2 regions of the Priestia sp. YIM B13490 genome follow, and region 2 is predicted to be linked to the other one. Evidence: riboswitches for the same ligand, from Rfam matches in the RefSeq annotation. Region 2 holds a riboswitch; the other holds the start of a gene.
What was found. Region 2 has a riboswitch for FMN ahead of ACFX4R_RS17020 (ECF transporter S component). Riboswitches for the same ligand answer to the same signal wherever they lie in the genome.
Positions count from the first base shown of each region.

Region 1: it holds a riboswitch for FMN, as region 2 does, so the genes downstream of both, ribE (riboflavin synthase) here and ACFX4R_RS17020 (ECF transporter S component) in region 2, are expected to answer to the same signal.

Region 1 covers NZ_JBHZOT010000002.1:234,842-244,839, reverse strand. Annotated here, with positions in the region: gene metH (methionine synthase) at 1-597, opposite strand, end outside; gene ACFX4R_RS06675 (bifunctional homocysteine S-methyltransferase/methylenetetrahydrofolate reductase) at 598-2,436, opposite strand; SAM riboswitch class I at 2,544-2,650, opposite strand; gene ACFX4R_RS06670 (YkvI family membrane protein) at 2,990-4,024, shown strand; FMN riboswitch at 4,132-4,282, shown strand; gene ribE (riboflavin synthase) at 4,562-5,221, shown strand; gene ACFX4R_RS06660 (bifunctional 3,4-dihydroxy-2-butanone-4-phosphate synthase/GTP cyclohydrolase II) at 5,238-6,431, shown strand; gene ribH (6,7-dimethyl-8-ribityllumazine synthase) at 6,523-6,993, shown strand; gene ACFX4R_RS06650 (hypothetical protein) at 7,435-8,307, shown strand; gene glcT (glucose PTS transporter transcription antiterminator GlcT) at 8,439-9,287, shown strand; gene ptsG (glucose-specific PTS transporter subunit IIBC) at 9,559-9,998, shown strand, end outside.
Region 2 covers NZ_JBHZOT010000005.1:140,479-150,476, forward strand. Annotated here, with positions in the region: gene ACFX4R_RS17005 (ATP-binding protein) at 1-316, shown strand, start outside; gene ACFX4R_RS17010 (peptidoglycan DD-metalloendopeptidase family protein) at 486-1,175, shown strand; gene serA (phosphoglycerate dehydrogenase) at 1,207-2,781, opposite strand; FMN riboswitch at 3,080-3,222, shown strand; gene ACFX4R_RS17020 (ECF transporter S component) at 3,377-3,952, shown strand; gene ACFX4R_RS17025 (ferredoxin) at 4,031-4,279, opposite strand; gene ACFX4R_RS17030 (YpbB family protein) at 4,537-5,586, shown strand; gene ACFX4R_RS17035 (RecQ family ATP-dependent DNA helicase) at 5,610-7,127, shown strand; gene ACFX4R_RS17040 (CPBP family intramembrane glutamic endopeptidase) at 7,127-7,732, shown strand; gene ACFX4R_RS17045 (DUF2663 family protein) at 7,826-8,278, shown strand; gene ACFX4R_RS17050 (hypothetical protein) at 8,333-8,707, shown strand; gene ACFX4R_RS17055 (metallophosphoesterase) at 8,728-9,495, shown strand; gene ACFX4R_RS17060 (MerR family transcriptional regulator) at 9,603-9,998, shown strand, end outside.

The DNA.
Region 1 (9,998 bases), on a different contig from region 2:
TCCCATCGGCTCAATTGTTCCTGAAATCATAATAGGAACTTCGGTTTTTAGTTTTTCAAACGCCGCTGTAATACCTAAAAATGCGGCTTTTACGTTCAGCATATCTTGACAGGTTTCGACTAAAAGCAAGTCAACGCCGCCGTCTAACAAACCTCGAGCTTGCTCTTCATACGATTCTACTAACTCAGGGAATGTAATACCTCCGGTAACAGAGAGAGTTTTAGTGGTAGGACCGATAGCTCCAGCTACGAACCTAGGCCATTCGGGAGTTGAATATTTATCGCGGGCTGCACAAGCAAGCTTCACAGCTTCGATATTCAATTCATACGCCAAGTGACCTAAATCGTATTCATCAAGTACGGTAGATGTTGAGCCAAACGTATTGGTTTCAATGATGTCAGCACCTGCTGCAAAGTACTCTTCATGAATGCGCTGAATCACATGAGGCGCTGTTCGAGTCAAATATTCGTTGCAGCCTTCATATTCTTCGCCGCCAAAATCTTCAGCGGTTAAATCAGCATCTTGAATCATCGTTCCCATTGCTCCATCGATGATGAGTATTCGCTTCTTTAGTTGTTGTTCGATAAGTGAGCTCATTTATATCTTCCTTTCTGATGTAACAAGTTGCTTGTCATGAATATAGCGTGTTAGAATTTCGGTCATTTCATAGCGCATAAACGGCGTAATTAAGTAAATACCGTCAAATAACTCATATGCTGTATCAATTAAGCTTTTTGCAATCGCAAGACCTTCGACTTCACCGCGGATTCGGTCATTTCCCGTTGCATCCATGCGTTCTAGAATATCTTCTGATAATTTAATTCCAGGTACTTCATGGTGAATAAATCGAGCATTTCTTGCGCTTGTTAACGGCATGATACCGATATATACCGGTGTTGTTAAATGTTTGGTTGCTTCATATACCTCTTCAATTTGCTTAGTTGAATAGAGAGGCTGAGTAATGAAATAGTGAGCCCCGCAGTCGATTTTCTTTTCCAAACGCTGAACGGCTCGGTCTAAGTGACGCACGTTTGGGTTAAAGGCAGCTGCAATGGAAAAATTGGTTTTTTGACCAAGTGGTTTGCCGGAATAAGATAGTCCTTCATTAAACTGAGCGATTAAACTAATCAAGTCAAATGAAGATAAATCGTAGACCGAAGTGGCGCCAGGGAAATCGCCAACTTTTGACGGATCACCCGTAATTGCAAGTACTTGATTCATTCCTAGCGTATGAAGTCCCATTAAATGAGATTGAAGTCCAATTAAATTTCGGTCGCGACAGGTAATATGAATAAGCGGTCGTGCTTTTGTTTCTTGCTGCATCAGTGTTGCCATTGCCAAGTTGCTGATGCGAGGTGAGGCAAGAGAATTATCAGCTAATGTAATAGCATCTACGCCGACTTTATCAAGTGCTTTTGCGCCTTCTAAAAATTTCGTCGGACCAAGCTGTTTAGGCGGATCTAGCTCGACGATAACCGAGCGGCGCTTCTTCACAATTTCATGCATATGAGGTTTATCCTGCTGCTCACGCTCTTGAACCGTAACGGCAGGTCTCATTTTAACAACTTTGCTTGTAATCGGAGGCAGCTCTTTTAAGGCAGATGACATTGCGCGTACGTGAGCTGGTGTTGTACCGCAGCATCCTCCAATTAAGCGAACCCCTTGTTCGCGGAATAAACGCGCGCTTTCTACAAAGTAGTCTTCATTTGTTTCATATTCCAGCTTTCCTTCCACATACGCCGGAAGGCTGGCATTAGGGTAAGCAGATAAGAAAGCACGATCAGGAAGCGGTACTTCTTCAAGAGACTGAATCATATGATAAGGACCTAAACGGCAGTTTAGCCCGACAACATCTGCTCCCAGCGCCTCTAATTCTTTTAATGCATCTGCTAAAGGGCGGCCATCTTGCAGTACGCCAATATCATGCAGGGAAACGTGAGTAATAATAGGCTTATCCGTTTCTTTTCTTGCCAGTGTAAGAACGGTTTTTAATTCTTCGAAATCATAGTATGTTTCAAACAAAAGGCCATCCACGCCTTCATTTAAAAGCCAAAACATCTGTTCACGAATGCTTCGCTTAACCTCTTCTAAACTAATAGCGTTTTTTTGGAAAGAACGAATTCCGCCGAGTGTACCAACCACGTAAGCCTGATCTTTTGCAGCTTGTTTTGCTAATTTTACACCAGCAACATTGATGTCTTTGACTGAATCTTCTAATCCATAACGGGCAAGTTTTTGATAATTAGCAGCGTACGTATTTGTTTGAATAACGTTTGCACCAGCTTCTACATAGGCTCTGTGAATACGAGAAACCTCTTCTGGTTTGGTGATGTTTAGTTCTTCAAAACAGCTGTCAATACCGTGTGAGTAAAGGAGGGTACCAGTGGCACCATCCCCAATTAAAATTTTAGACTTTAAATCTTCAAGTAACCCCATGTCAAAACCTCCTTAAATTGTTTCGCTTCTATTTCACGAGTGATTCGTTTTATGCAATATGCCGATAAAATAGAAAAAGTCTTCTTAAGAAGAAGACTTTTTTCGCCTTCTTATCTTCCAAGCAATAAATTGCTTGCTGGATTTAGCACCATGTCTCTAACGACTGGTTGCTGAGGTTTCAAAGGGCCAGTCCCTCCACCTCTCATGATAAGAATCAATTGTATATAATTGAAACATATTTTTTTAAATAGAAAGAATACTTATTTAATAATTTATCTGATTTTTAGAAATTATACAACAGTAAATTGTGAATTTCCAGCAAATATTGAGGAAAATTTAAAAGCTAAAGGGGAAATATCCGTATATTTTGTTTGAAAATGACTGTTATGTTAGGGGTTAAGGAGTTTTTTGTGAGAAATACAAAAAGAAAATGAAAAAAATAAACCAAAAGGCACAAGCACTGGGATATGCGTAGATTTACATGTAAAAAGGCTCGTCTTTTTTTTATCGTTTCTACATATAGTGAACTATGAAGGGTAGAAGGGTGATGGGCATGAAAAGGTGGAAACTCACGCTGCAGGTTGCTGCTACGTATGTAGGCACCGTTGTAGGAGCCGGTTTTGCAACAGGCAAGGAAATCGTTCAATTTTTTACACAGTACGGGGAACTTGGAATGGTCGGAATTTTGGTCAGCGGCTTGTTTTTTATTTGGCTAGGTTCAAAAATGATGCTGCTTTCGCACGCAATTGGGGCTTCTTCTTATCAGCAGCTTAATACATATTTATTTGGTGATGTGCTTGGAAAAGTGGTAAACGGTGTAATGATTGTCATTTTATTTGGAGTAACTTCAGTCATGCTAGCGAGTACGGGAGCAATAGGAAAAGAACAGTTTGGGCTGTGGCCTCCTGTTGGAATGATTTTTACAATTGTTTTAACTTATATATTTATCGCAAAAGGAATTAACGGTATTTTAATGGTTAATTCTCTTGTTGTACCGATGATGCTTTCATTTGCTTTTATCATCTTTATGCCGAATATCAGCTATTTCTCACTGATTCAAACGAAGCCGGATTTAACGCTCGTCACGCAGTGGAAGTGGGCGGTTAGTCCCTTTTTATATATTTCCCTGAATCTAGCTTTGGCTCAGGCCGTTTTGGTCCCATTAGGAAGCTCGGTGAAAGATAGGAGCGTGATTACAAAAGGGGCCTTAATAGGAGGATGTGTACTTACGTTTATGCTTGTTTCTACTCATCTTGCCCTTTCCAATTTGCCTTATTCATTTCAACTTGATATTCCGATGAGTGCCGTTGTTAAAAATATCTCAGCGTGGGTGAATGTTTTATTTACGGTAGTTGTGTTGGGCGAGATTTTTACTACATTGATTGGAAATGTATTTGGCATCGCTAAGCAGCTTCAGTCATTTCTTCCCCTCAATGACAAACAAGCTTTTGCGTTTATTATCTTGGCTTGCTTTATTATTGGGCAATTCGGATATGCCCAGCTTCTTGAGTTTTTGTATCCGATATTTGGCTATATTGGACTAGCTTTTGTATGGATGCTATGTATTAAAAAAGAAAAAATAAGCTAAAAGTTGGATTTTAAAAAATAGATGTGAAAAAACGAAGTTAAATGATGTGACAAGTCGATTTTACTTTGCTATAATGTAAAACAAATAAGACTATAGCAGTCGAATATATTATCCTTCGGGGTCGGGTGTAAGTCCCAACCGGCGGTGATAAAGCGTATGCTTTTAAGCCCGTGACCCGTTTTCATACGATGTATGTTAGCGGTGGATCTAGTTAAAATCTAGAGCCGACAGTAAAAGTCTGGATGGGAGAAGGATCAGGAAGCACAGTTGTTTTTTTTGTGTTGAATTAATAAGGGGCACGCTTGCCTTTTTTAAAGCTACCCTTGTTTTTGTACACAAAATATAACTGTTTATTTCGTATACAATTAGCGGAATTTTGCATAGATAAAACTGATTCAGCTCAGCCGACCCCTTGGACATTTGTTCAAGGGGCTTTTTTATTTTCAGTGGTTGGGGGAAAGATAAATATGAAAAAAAAGCAGCTGCTATTTCAAAACGGTATAAGAAGTTGGAATAGCGCCAAAGCAGGTGAAGAAAATGTTCACAGGTATTATTGAAGAAATTGGAAAAATAAAACGTATTCAAAAGGCTACAGAAGCAATTGTTCTTACGATTGATGCGAAGACCGTGTTAGAAGATGTGAACTTAGGAGACAGCATTTCAGTTAACGGCGTTTGTTTAACCGTAACGGCTTACTCTCAAAATGAATTTACGGTCGACGTCATGCCGGAGACGATTAAAGCAAGTACCCTTCAGCTTCTAACCGTTGGATCACGTGTTAACTTAGAGCGGGCGATGGCTTCAAATGGCCGGTTTGGAGGGCATTTCGTTAGCGGACACGTTGATGGAATTGGAACTATTGTAAGCAAAACACGTAAAGGAAATGCTTTTTATTATGAAATTCAAGTCGATCCTGAACTTCGTGAATTTATGATGTTAAAAGGATCTGTTTCCGTAGACGGAACAAGTCTTACTATTTTTGATGTCAGCAACCAATCATTTACTATTTCTCTTATTCCTCATACGGTGCTTCACACAGTCGTTGGAGACAAACAGCGAGGAGACAAGGTGAATATTGAATGCGATATGTTAGCTAAATATATGCATCAGATGATGACAAATAAGTCAACTCCTGGCGCCTCGAATCGTTCAGGTAACATGAAGGATTTATTGCAGCAGCATGGTTTTACAAATTAACAGTGAGGTGAAAGAGATGTTTCATAAAGTAGAAGAAGCCATTGAAGAGTTAAAAAAGGGAAAATTGGTTATTGTATGCGATGATGAAGATCGAGAAAACGAAGGAGATTTTATTGCATTAGCCGAAAAAACGACGCCTGAGGTTATTAACTTTATGGCTACTCATGGAAGAGGATTAATTTGTACACCTGTTAATGAAGAAATTGCGCATAAATTGAATCTTCACCCGATGGTAGTGAACAATACGGATGTACATGGCACAGCATTTACAGTAAGTATTGATCATATTTCAAGTACAACAGGTATCAGTGCATACGAACGTTCTGCTACCGTTATGGCTCTTGTAAATGAAGCGACGGTAGCAAGTGATTTTCAACGCCCAGGACATATTTTCCCATTGATTGCAAAAGACGGGGGCGTTCTGCAGCGTGCAGGTCATACAGAGGCTGCTGTTGATTTAGCAGTATTAGCAGGAGGAAAGCCTGCGGGTGTTATTTGTGAAATTATGAATGAAGATGGAACAATGGCACGTGTACCGGATTTAACAAAAATTGCAGAGCAATTTGATTTAAAAATGATTACAATAAAAGATTTGATTGCCTACCGCCGCAAACATGACCAGCTTATTAGCCGTGAAGTAGAAGTGAGCTTACCTACGGCATTTGGTGAGTTTAAAGCTGTAGGATATACAAATAAACTTGATAATAAAGAACATGTGGCTCTTATCAAAGGTGATATTGACCATAATAGCCCCGTTCTTGTTCGCGTTCACTCTGAGTGTTTGACTGGAGATGTGTTTGGTTCTGAACGCTGCGACTGCGGTCCTCAGCTTCACGCAGCTCTTATGCAAATTGAAGAAGAAGGACGCGGCATTCTGCTGTATATGCGTCAAGAGGGCAGAGGTATTGGCTTACTAAATAAGCTAAGAGCATATAAGCTGCAGGAAGAAGGATACGATACCGTAGAAGCGAATGAAAAACTCGGGTTTGCTGCAGATTTAAGAGAGTATGGAATCGGTGCTCAAATCTTAAAAGACCTTGGAGTCAAACAAATGAAGCTTTTAACGAATAACCCTCGTAAAATTACTGGGCTAAAAGGCTACGACCTTGAAGTGATCGAGCGAGTGCCTCTTCAAATGCCGGCAGTGGATGCCAATAAAAAATACTTAGATACAAAAGCTAAAAAATTAGGTCATTTATTACATTTATAATTTTACACTTTTTTTCGTTATAACAAATGAAGCTAATTCATGAAAAGAAATGTAAATAACTATATATTAATACTAGCAGGAGGAACAAAAGATGAATCATTTATATGAAGGAAATTTAGTAGGCACAGGATTAAAAATCGGAATCGTGGTAGGGCGTTTTAATGAATTTATTACAGGCCGTTTACTTAGTGGAGCAGAAGATGCGCTCAAACGTCACGGCGTAGCTGATGAAGACGTAGACGTGGCTTGGGTGCCGGGCGCTTATGAAATCCCATTAATCGCCAAAAAATTAGCTGAATCTAAAAAATATGATGCAGTGATTACGCTAGGAACCGTTATTCGAGGAGCTACTCCACACTTTGATTTTGTATGTAATGAAGTAGCAAAAGGCGTTGCATCTCAAAGCTTACAAACAGGCGTGCCAATTATCTTTGGTGTATTAACAACTGAAACAATTGAGCAAGCAATTGAACGTGCAGGAACAAAAGCAGGAAATAAAGGATGGGAAGCTGCAGCATCAGCTATCGAAATGGCTAACCTTTCAAAAATGATTGAAGGATAATAGATACCATTCCGTTTTTTGTAAGCTGAAGAGTTAAAAGAGGCTGAAACAAAAGTATGTTAGTTGAAGGAAGATCCGAACGATGAGTCGTTCGGATTTTTTCATTGGTAGGGTGAACGCAGGTTTCAGGTATGTAGTAGCTTCTAGATGTAGATTAAAAGGTCAGGCGAAGACTTCTGCGGGAAAGCGGAAGAAGTGTGCCCCCGCAGAAGCGTAGGCAACGAGGAGGCTCAGCGGCCGCCCGCGGAAAGCAAAGTCTTGCACGGAAATCAACAGCAGTGTAGAAAGCGATCTATACTGTCTCATGTATCCCGTTTGTTCGCCTTTAGATTGGATTGATGTAGTTTTGTCTCAAGCTCTTTTGAATAGAAGCTAGCTATGTATAATTTGGCTAAAACGTCTTACTCTAAGTAATAATTAGGTCGTAAAAGGGAGACGTCTATGCCTCATTATACTGCTTTTTTTGCATTGATTATTATCAGCACAGCCGTTTTGCTTACAGTATTCATACGTAAAAAAGATAAAAAGCTAGTCGTTTTGCTTTTTTTTATCATTGGAATGGCTTATGTACTAGAATATATTGTATTTGTGTTATTTGAAAGTTACGATTACGATCCTGATTTTATGACCAATGAATATTTTGATAATTTGTTTGGGTCCTTAACTTCTCAAGCGTTTGCTTTTCCCATCATGGCTATGGTGGTAGCTGCTTATCAATTAAAATTTCGCTATATTTTATTCATTTCAGCTATGTTTATGGGGATTGAAGAATTATTTTTACACTGGGATATTTATACACATCACTGGTGGAAAACAGTTTATACAGGCGTTTTAATGACTATAGGCTTTAGCATTTCAAAGATTTGGTATGTATGGCTAACAGAACGGTATATGACATTTGTGCATTACGCTACATTTTTTCTCGGAACGCTCGCCATTACTTCTACTATTATGTTTATGCTGTTAGCATATTTTCATAATAATTGGTTTTATACGGGATGGTTTGCGTCCGCTACTCATGATTCCGTAAATGCAACGATGATTTACGTTTGTATTGTTACAATTCTCCTCGTTTGGAGTGTAGCCAAAGAATTTTTTGTTGGAGCTGGAATGATTATAGCGGGGCTGCGTATAGTAGATATTTTGCTGATTCACTATGGGGTGTTGCTGGTATCTATTACCACTTCACTTGTTCTTTTTACGCTTTTACAAGCGGGTGTATTCATTCTGAGCGTTATGCTTCAAAACTTTATTATGAAAAATTGTTATGGGACGAGCAAAAAAGACGTTGCGTTTCCAGTAAAGAACTACTAAGATAATACGTAACTCAAATAGTTTAGTTCAATAATATTTGAAACAAAGAAAAATGAATTGACGGTTATGCGTATTATTTGTAAGATAGGAAAGCAAATAATAGAAAGCCGAAACAGGGGAGTGAAGGATTCGTGAAAGAGTCCTTTTTTGTAGAAAAGGTACTTAATAATAATGTATTAATTGCTAAACACCTTACCTATGATGAAGTTGTGCTAATTGGGAAAGGAATAGGGTTCAATAAGAAAAAAGGCGATGAAATCGATGCAAAAGCCGTGGAGAAAATGTTTTTGTTAAAGAGTGAAGAAGAGCAAGAACAGTACAAGCAGCTTTTAGCGCAAGTGGATGAAGACGTGATTGAAATGATGAATGATATTGTAACGCACATTCAAAAGCGTGTTAACATTCCTTTGAATGAGCATATACACATTTCATTGACGGACCATATCGCGTTTGCGATAAAACGTTTTCAGCAGGGAATGGGGCTTAAAAACCCATTTTTACTTGAAACCAAAGCTTTATATCCAGAGGAATATACGATCGCATCTGAAGTGGTAGAAATTATTAGTCGCAAAATAGGCGTGCAGCTTCCAGTAGGAGAGATTGGTTTTATTGCACTTCATATCCACAGTGCGCTGACTGAAAAAAACCTGCTGGAAGTGAATCAAGACTCGCAGCTTATTCAAATGATTATTAATGTGATTGAAGAATCGCTTCATCTGCAGGTAGACAAAGAATCTGTGCACTATATGAGATTGATTCGTCATTTGCATTTTGCGATTGATCGAGTAAAAACAGGAGAAAAAATAGAAGAGCCAAAAAAAATTGCTTTGCTATTGAAAGAAGAATATCCCCTGTGTTACAATGTGTCTTGGAAAGTGATAAAAGTAATGCAGCAAGCGTTACATTTACCTGTGTATGAAGCAGAAGCAGTTTACTTAACGATGCATCTGCAGCGACTTATAACAAAAACGGATTTATAAAATCATTTCAATACGTGTTACTGATACGATCAGGCATGAGTGAGAAATGAAGCGATGTGTAATTGGATGAGTGTATCCATTTATCGTTTCTTTTTCCTCATGCCTTTTTTTGTTATAAGAAAGCGCAATCATTTAAAGCTTAGGCTTCAGGACACCAGGAGATGTAAGGAGTTTTCTAGTTAAAGAAAGCGTTTTATGAAAGCGCGTTAATGATTCACGTATCAAATAAATAGCTTGTTGCACACTAAATATATAAAAGGAGGTAAGCGCCATGTTTAAAAAACTTTTTGGAGTATTACAAAAAGTCGGAAAAGCGCTTATGTTACCGGTTGCGATTTTACCGGCAGCAGGGATTTTACTTGGAGTAGGGACAGCGCTTCAAAACCCTACATTGTTGGATGCAGTACCGGCACTTGGTGCAGACTGGGTTCAATTGGTTTCAAATGTTTTGTCGCAAGCGGGTCAAATTGTATTTGACAACTTATCGCTATTGTTTGCCGTTGGTGTTGCCGTTGGTTTAGCTGGTGGTGACGGTGTAGCAGGTATTGCTGCAATCGTAGGCTACTTAATTATGAACAAAACGATGAGCACAATCTTAGTTGCTACAGGACAACTAGATCCTGACAAAATGGGTGCCAATCCAGCTTACACTAGCATCTTAGGAATTCCTACGTTAGCTACAGGTGTATTCGGGGGTATCATAGTAGGTAT
Region 2 (9,998 bases):
ACAAGTGCTGACAAACTTAATTGATAATGCTATTCGTCATACGGATGACTACGGAGAAGTAAAGCTGCATCTTGATAAAAGTCAATCCGAAATCCATCTTTCTGTTCAAGATACAGGAGCAGGCATTCCGAAAGAAGATCTTCCATTTGTATTTGAACGATTTTATAAAGCGGATAAAGCCAGAACGAGAGGGAAGTCAGGAACTGGTCTTGGGCTTGCAATCGCCAAAAATATCGTGGAGGCACATCAAGGGATCATTGCGGTTGAAAGTGAATTAAATGAAGGAACAACTTTCTTTATCAAACTGCCAAAGTAAACACATGCTAAATAACAGTTTGTTCGGCTGAAATAATAAGAATAACAAAGAGATGTGATTCAGTGGAGAATCACATCTCTTTATTTTTTCTATAAAAAAGTCTAAAAGAGAAGGAATTGGCATATAGTATGTTTTGTGTGCAATGATCTACATAGGAGGTTCTTTCTTCATGATTGACGTGTTAAGAAGAATATTGGTTGTATTAGTAATGGGATTGTGTATAGGTCTTTTATTTTTGGGCGGGCAAATGGTAAAAGCAGAAGAGAAGCAGTGGGAGTGGCCGGTTGAAGGAGTCTTAACTGATATATTTGGTTCACGTCACGCCAAACACTTTGGAATTGATATAGCAGCACCTGTTGGTACACAGGTGTATGCTGTTGCAAAAGGAGTGGTGAGCCGCTCTTATTATTCAAATACATATGGACAGGTTGTTTTTATCAAACAAACAAATGGATATGAAACGGTTTATGCTCATCTAGAGGAACGTTTTGTTGCAGAAGGAAATCGTGTAGCTGCTGGTCAAAACATTGGACGAGTTGGCAATACAGGGCGCTCTTCAGGTGCGCATTTGCATTTTGAAGTTCATCAAGGAAGTTGGAATCCGGATAAAACCAATGCAGTAAACCCACTTGCCAAATTGGACAAGCAAAAACTATCGGCATACGTAAAAAGCGATTTAGCTGCCACGGTTTTTCAGCAGTTACATCAGACTTCTGATAACTGTATTCTTATCCATCAAGGAGATACATTATCTGAGCTCGCAGTCAAATATGAAGTAGATATGGATCAGCTAAGAAAGTGGAATCATTTAGAAAATACGATGTTAAATGCAGGACAAGTGTTAAAAATAAGTCCATAAAAAAGAGCCGCTCAGGCTCTTTTTTTCAATGTCACAATTCAATACGCTGTATGGTCACAATTTCGCTTGTTTGTTTTAACGAAGAGATGACAGAATCATCTAAAAGTTTATCAAACGTAAGCATCATAATGGCTTCTCCGCCTTTTTGCTTACGGCCCACTTGCATGGTAGCAATGTTAATACGTAAATCTCCAAGTACTTTCCCTACATTTCCAATAACTCCGGGCTGATCACTGTGACGGATATAAAGAAGATGTCCTTCCGGATAAAAATCAATATCAAACGAATCAATATTAACAATTCGAGGTCCATACCCTGCTATATAGGTGCCCGTAATGGTAAATGTACGCTGTTCGCCTGTTACGGTAACGTCAATCATATTGGAATATCCTTGCGTATCTTCCGATGTTTTTTCACCAAATGTAATTCCCCGTTCTTTGGCAATCATAGAAGCATTGACTTCGTTAACAGGTGAGTCGATACGATGAGTCAAAAAGCCTGATAATAAGCTCCGTGTAATATAAGTGGTTTCCAAATCCGTCACTGTACCTCCGTAGGAGATAGAGATATGCTGAACAGGTTCTCGCATGCATTGAGATAAAATAGCTCCTATTTGTTTAGTAAGGCTCGTAAACGGCTGAATTTTTTCAAAAACTTCTTTAGAAAGCGTCGGTAAATTAATGGATGAGCTTACAGGATTACCTTCTAGAAAACGCAAAACGTCATGTGCCACGTCTTCAGCAACGTTAAGCTGGGCTTCTTTTGTAGAAGCTCCTAAATGGGGGGTTGTAATAACTTGATCAAAATGTAACAAAGGGTTATCAATCGGCGGCTCAACTTCAAATACGTCAATAGCTGCACCTTGAACATGGCCAATTTCTAAATAATGAACTAAGGCTTTTTCATCAATGATCCCGCCGCGTGCGCAGTTTAATAAAAACACGCCCTTCTTTGTTTTGGCTAACGTGTCATGATTGAGCAATCCCTTTGTTTCTTTGGTAAGCGGAGTGTGCACCGTAATAACATCCGCTGCTGCTAGTAATTCATCCAGGGATAATAGTTCTACGCCTAGCTTTTCAGCTCGGGAAGAGGTTAAAAAAGGATCGTAAACGTGCACGCTCATATTGAAGGCTTTTGCGCGTTTGGCAAGCTCTGAGCCAATTCGTCCAAATCCGATAATGCCCAGGTGTTTGCGGTTAAGCTCTGTTCCAACAAATGCTGAGCGGTTCCATTCGCGCGCTTTGACTGAAGCATTTCCTTGGGGAATATGCCGAAACAAGCTAGCCATCATAGCAAATGTATGTTCCGCCGTTGAAATGGTATTTCCGTTCGGCGCGTTAATAACGACAACCCCTCGTTTGGTTGAGGCTTCAATATCAATATTATCGACACCTACTCCAGCGCGAGCAACAATTTTTAAATTCGGCATTTTTGCCAGCAAATCCTCTGTAACCGTCGTAGCACTCCGTACTAAAAGCGCATCGTACGTATGCAAATCATTCTCAACTTCTTCAACTTTTTTTCGCGTAAGATTCACATGAGGAGCTTCAAGTAGTGGAGCAAGACCTTCATTGCTAATTGAATCAGCTACTAATACATTATACATGACGTGAACATCTCCCTTGGATTTTACTATCATCAAATATTTGATAATTTACCATGTTAAAAAAATTCTGTCAATTATATTTTTCAAACTTTACGATTAGTTATCAAATACACAATTATAAACGTAAAATTGAAACTATAAATATGTCATAATGCTGTTGGTTATGCACTTATTTCCTTATTTTACATATAAAACAGTAATGAAGTTCATAAAATACATCAATTTAATAGGAATTAAAAAACTTCTTTATTTACTTTTAATTCGAGATAACATATAATAAATTCATAATTAAATATTGGTCTATCTTCGGGGCAGGGTGAAATTCCCGACCGGCGGTAAAAAACAAATTGTTTTGAGCCCGCGAGCTTATATGTAATACATACGAGCAGATTTGGTGAAATTCCAAAGCCGACAGTACAGTCTGGATGGGAGAAGGTGGAGGTTCAGCGTTCAAAACTTAATGTGATGAACGTTTATTAAATATGCCTGCCATGTCTCCTCTCAACGAATCATTTGTTGGGAGGTTTTTGCGTGGGGATATAAAGTTGAACCTTTCTTCTTTGAAGAGTGGATCACAAAGAAGGAGAGAGGCAAGATGCAACAAAGTAAGAAAACTCAAAAGCTGGTCATACTAGGAATGTTAAGTAGTATTGCATATATTTTAATGATGATTAATTTTCCAATTCCTGGATTACCTCCGTTTTTAACAATTGATTTTAGCGAAATTCCTGCACTCGTAGCAGCACTTGTATTTGGACCGATGGCTGCTGTTATAGTAGAAGGAATAAAAAATTTATTGAATTATTTAATTCAAGGAAGTGCTACAGGGGTTCCAGTTGGTCAAGTGGCTAACTTTGTGGCTGGTTTACTGTTCATTCTTCCTGTATCATACATGTTCAACCGATTTAAAACGGCTAAAGGCGTAACGATAGGTTTGGTTACGGGTACGGTGGTAATGACGGTACTCATGGCTGTCTTAAATTATTATGTCTTCTTACCAGCGTATACAATCTTCTTGCAATCGCCAGAAATGTCTAGTGAACAAGCACGTCAATATATCGTTGCAGGTATTTTGCCGTTTAACTTAATAAAAGGAGCAGCAACAGGGGTTATCTTTGTCTTATTGTTTTCAAAAATGAAGCAATGGATCACGCGTCGCATTGCTGTTTAATTCAATCGCTCTCCCGGGGAGAGCGATTTTTATATATAAAAAAACCTGCAGCATGTACACTACAGGTTTGCTCAATACTTATTCGAATTTATTAGCATCGCCTTCGAATTTTTCATCCGCTACGCGAATTGAATCCGTAGGGCAGCCTTCCATTGCATCCATCATATCATCTTCTAGATCTTCTGGAATTTCTACTACACCTTGGTTATCATCTAGTGTTACGAATGCAATACCTTCATCATCATAATCATAAATGTCTGGTGCTGCTGCTCCGCAAGCGCCGCATGCGATGCAAGTATCTTTATCAACAATTGTATATTTTGGCATAACAAGACCTCCTGTAAAGTGTTCGAAAATTTCTCATTATATAATCTCTTCGCGAATCAAGAGTGAAATTTCTCCTTATTCATTGTAAAATGATTTATAAAACTTTTCAATAGAAAAGTCACTGAGAATGCTTATCAAATCAAGGTTTCTTCACTTACCCAAACGTTTTAATACATAAAGGAAAGAGCTAAAAAGCCTTTATCTCACATGCTATTGGTCACTTTTGGTACAATGAATGAGAAAGGAAGTTGACACCTTTGAATTATATTCAAGTTAGCATTTTATTTTGTATAAAACAGTTAAAAGGTGAGCGAACCGCCTATGGTATTTATCATTTATTAACAGGTAAAAAGTCAGCTCAAACGATTCAAGACGGAAAAATTTTTGGAATTTCGTTTCTTTTTCAGTCATTTGTTTACTTAGATAAACGGTCTTTTGAAACCTGCGTTGCATATTTAAAAGAACAGCAGTATATTGAAGAAACTGAAAATCAAAAGTATGTGATGACAGATAAGGGACAAGCACGCCTTGAAGATGAACTGACGGCTCGACCCTTTCATCCAGCTTTAGACGGATGGAAATTCGCAAGCAGTACTCAATTATTTTTAGCAAGAATCACTTTGTTCATTCAGACCTTATCAAACCTACAGTATTTTCAAAAAGGGTTTTTACCCATTTCCAAAAATGCTGAGGTCATTCAATGGGTCAAAACGTATATTATGTCTCAAAAGCAAACGCGTCAAGAGTTAGCCGCCGAGCTATTCGAAGAGCTCCGAACGTGCTTGAAAGGCTGCACGGAACGGGACGCGTCTCTTTTTGTTTTGCAGCTGACTGGATACCAAAGAGTAGGCTTTACAAAAAATCAGTTAGCATATCAATATGAACTCGATGAGCATTATGTTCATATTCAACTTTTAGGGGTTATTCACCATATCATTGAAAAAGTAAGTAAAAATAATGAAAGCTTTCATGTACTGTCTTCTTTTTTACGTGATCTATATTTAGAATTGCCTTTGACAAGCTCGACGTTAAAAACGTATAGCTGGCTTCAAAAAGGCAAGACGCTTGAAGAAATTGCTTATATAAGGCGTTTAAAAGAAAGTACAATTGAAGACCATATTGCAGAATTAGCTCTGTTTGTTCCATCTTTTTCAATCGATGCATACGTATCGCCTAAGCAGCAGGAAAAAATTATCTCAGCCTTTGAAGGTTTGCGTACAAATAAATTAAAGATGATAAAAGAAGAAGTAAAAGACGACGTTACCTATTTTCAGATTCGTCTCGTATTAGCAAAACATTTTACCTGATACTAAAAAAAGTGGTGTTTGATGTGAAGATAGAACAACTTCTACAGAAACAATTTGGCTATAGCCAATTTCGACTAGGACAAAAAGAGATTATTCAAGATATTTTAACCGGTCATAATGTGTTAGCGGTTCTTCCTACAGGAACAGGAAAATCATTGTGCTATCAGCTCCCAGCTTATTTGTTGAACCGACCGGTGCTGATTGTATCTCCTTTAATTTCACTGATGGAAGATCAAGTTCAACAACTAAAGGCAAGCGGAGAAAAGCGAGTTATTGCCTTAAATAGTTTCCTACAACAAGAAGAAAAACAACGAGCGCTAAAAAATTTAGCTTTTTATCGTTTTATTTATGCATCTCCTGAAATTTTGCAAAATGCTGTTGTAGTAGAAGCATTAAAGCAGGCAAAGGTAGGCCTTTTTGTTGTGGACGAGGCGCATTGTATTTCTCAGTGGGGACATGATTTTCGTTTAGATTATCTACAGCTAGGAGAGATATGGAAGGAACTTGGCAGTCCACTATGTCTAGCACTAACGGGAACTGCGACTAGGGAAGTAGTGGAAGATATTAAGCGCTACTTATCGCTTCCTGCTGTCAACGAGCACATCTATTCCATGAATCGAAGTAATATTGCGATGAAAGTTGATTTTGTTGCAAGTATTGAAGAAAAAAAAGAGAAATTACTGATGTACGTTAGTGAACTGCAAGGTCCGGGAATTATCTATTGTTCCAGCCGATCTTGGACAGAAGCGTTAACACAGCTTCTAAAGGAAAATGGGATACAGCGAGTGCAGTATTACCATGGGGGAATGGAACCGAATGAAAGAATGCTTGTTCAACAGCAATTTTTAGAAAATCAGCTTGATATCATTTGCTGCACAAGTGCATTTGGAATGGGGGTTAACAAATCGAATGTTCGCTTTGTTATTCATTTTCATACACCTACGCAGCTAGAAGCATATGTACAGGAAATTGGAAGAAGTGGACGCGATCAGCGAAACAGTATTGCGATCTTGCTTTATGCTGAAGGAGACGATGATTTTGCTCATTCTTTACTTGAAATTGAGCTTCCTTCTTCAGATACTATCTTATACTGCTTGTCGTATTTACGAAACCATGATCAGGCCATTCCTTTAAAACAAGTAGAGTCTCACTTTCTTTATACAGTGGGTGTTCAAGAAACACATTGGCGATTTATTCGTTATTATTTGTACAGAGAAAATGTAGTGAAAAATGAACATGTTGAACCCTGGAAAATTCCTGCATCGCTGCATGAAACGATTGTTGTAGCTGTAAATAAACGTCTTCGAAACAAACATGACAAGTATCGTGCGATGAAGGGGTTTATTGAGACAAAAGAATGCCGTCGTCACGTGCTGCTTGGCTATTTCGATGAAACGGGAAAATCAGAGTTTGAGAATTGTTGCGATTGCTGCGGCTTGGATTTAGAAAACTATAAAAAAACAAATGGTGAGCAGGAGCAATGGACATTTCAAGGCTGGGAATTAGAATTAGCTCGTTTGCTTCGTCAAGGAGAGATATAATGGCAAAATCACAGCAAGAGCTTATTTCATCCATGACAGATGCAGAGCTAGTTAAAAATTTATATGTAACACAGCTGCTCATCTGCTTCATTGCTTTAGGCATCGGTTTTTTTACATTCGATTCGTGGAATTCCTTTTTGCAGTTTTTTCAGCTGGATTGGTCTTCTATTTTATTGTACGGGGGAGGAACAGCTCTCTTGGTAGTAGGAGGAGATATACTTCTAATGAAATGCGTACCTGAGCATTTATACGATGACGGAGGGATCAATGAACGTTTATTTGCTAATCGTTCTGTTTCTCATCTGATCCTTATTTGCCTAATTGTTGCATGTTCAGAAGAAATATTATTTCGAGGGGTTATACAAGTTCAGTTTGGCCTCTTTTGGGCGAGTATTGTATTTGCACTGGTTCACATTCGATATTTAAAAAAGTGGTTTCTTTTTATTTCGGTTGTGTTTTTAAGCTTTTTAATAGGGTTGCTTTTTTGGTGGACTGAAAATTTGTATGTCACGATTTTTACTCATTTTCTCATTGATTTTTTATTGGGCCTGCAGATACGAAAATCAAAAGGGGAATCTGCACAGCCAGAAGAATTAATGCAGTAAAGGTTAAGGAAACAGCCATTATTTTCAATACTACCCACATAATCTTTTATGTTCCCTCATATGTTGTACTAGCATACGAGGGGGGGTGGAATAATGGAAAACAAAGTGATAGACTTTGAAAACGATGAAACACTTCAATATATATTAGCTAGCGTTATTAAAAGAAAAGAGACAGTCAATAAGCTGAAAGCTAAAGAGAAAAAATGGAATATTTTGTTTTTATCCAGTGCAACGGCTGTTATTAGCTACTTTTTTTTCATATTTCAAAGCGGTTTTTTTACGACGTTTAGCGAATTTTTTTCATTTTTGTTAGGCAACATGGGACATTTGATGTTTCTATTGCTTACCGTCTCACTTTACTTTTATACTGTACAGCTGCAGAAAAAAAGCGAGAAAGCAGAAAAGACTTTTCAAGATTTGCGCTGTGAGATTATTAAAAGAAGCAAAGAGCTATGGGCGACGCCTGAAACATGGGAGCACCGAAAAGAAACGTTCCGCTGGATGCAGTCAACCTATGGAATTAATTTATATCATGAAAACAAATAGAATCGCATGAAAAAGCCTCTTTTTACATAGAAGTTTAGTGAAGGGGGTTTTTTTGTGAGGGATTGGTTTAACTTGCTGGCTGCGTGGTTATGCAGTTATTATATCAGCAGTTTAACGGCTGTAGGCTCAAAAGCTTCGTTAACCTATTTACTTATTCAAATGATTTTACATCCGTTAGATGTGTTTAGTGTTATAATCTTATTTTTCACGGCTCTTTTTTGTCTGTCGGCGGCAGTTCGTAAAGTGTTTCTGCAAAGTCGGTTGCTTCTAAAAGGCTATAAGGTAAAATGGCATGAATACCTTGTTTCATGTCTATGTGTGATAGGAATTTTATCGTTAAGTGCAATTGCACTTTATCAAGTAGTAGGTTTGTTAACAATTGCGATAATTTATGCCCTTTCTTCTTTAAAGGAAACACATCGGGTATAAAATGAAAAGAAGGAGAATATATGGTTATTCTTTTAATTGTTTTAGCGTTAGGCATAGGCTTGCTGATCTTTATGTTTTCAGAAGCCCATCGTACGTATGTTGAAAAAAGAACGATTCATTTATCAAGATTTCCTGAAAATCAGCAGCCTTTGCGCCTGTTTTTTATATCGGATATACATAAGCGAACAGTTTCGTCGAAGCTGTTGGAAAAAATACCGGGCGAAGTAGATTTTGTGATCATAGGCGGTGATTTAGTAGAAGGAGGAGTCCCTTTAGTGCGGGCTCGTCAAAATATTCAACAGCTTAAAACGCTAGGACCCGTCTATTTTGTGTGGGGAAATAATGATTACGAAGTAAGTCAGATGCAATTGAAGCAGATGCTTAAAGATGAAGGAGTTATTGCCCTTAAAAATGAGCATGCCTTTGCCGTTTCTAAATGTGGTACTACCTGCCACTTTGCGGGGGTAGATGATTTATCAGAAGGTCAGATCAATCTAAAGCGAGCCGTTTCTTCCATTGAACCTGAACAGCTTACCATTCTTCTAAGCCATAATCCTGATGTTATCTATTATGTAGATGAAGAATCAAAAGTAGATTTAATTTTGAGCGGGCATACACACGGGGGACAGATACGCTTATTTAATTTGGGTATGTATGAATTAGGAGGGCTGAAAGAAAAAAGAAAGATTCCTCTTTTTATCAGTAACGGATATGGTACAACCTCTTTGCCTCTCCGTTTACAAGCTAGAGCCCAAACGCATTATATCACTTTAAAAAGGAAAGAATAGCCTTGAACAAACTCTTTACATAGCATATACAAATTTTACACACAGGATAACTTATCCTATAATTCAATTAATAGATACAGTTCACGAAGAGTAGTTGGAGGTTACGTATGGCTCACGAAGGGAAGTATAATATTAAAGCCATCTCAAATATGGTCGGAATCCAGCCGGGAACTTTGCGTGCATGGGAACGACGTTATCAAATTTTAAATCCTGTCCGCAACGATTCGGGGCATCGGTTATATACAGAGGAAGATTTGCGGAAATTAAAATGGCTCACGGAAAAAGTGAGCGGAGGTTTTACCATCAGTCAAGCGGTTTCGTTATTAGAAACGGAAAGCAGTACAGTAGGAACGTTTGAAGAAGAAGGAGAAGTAGATTCCCCTCAAAAAATTAGGGATGAGCTGTTAACGATGCTTTTATCTTTTGAAGAAGGAAAAGCACAGGATTTAATTAATCATGCTTTTAGCCTGTATTCGGTAGAAAAAGTGGTTATTGATATTTTG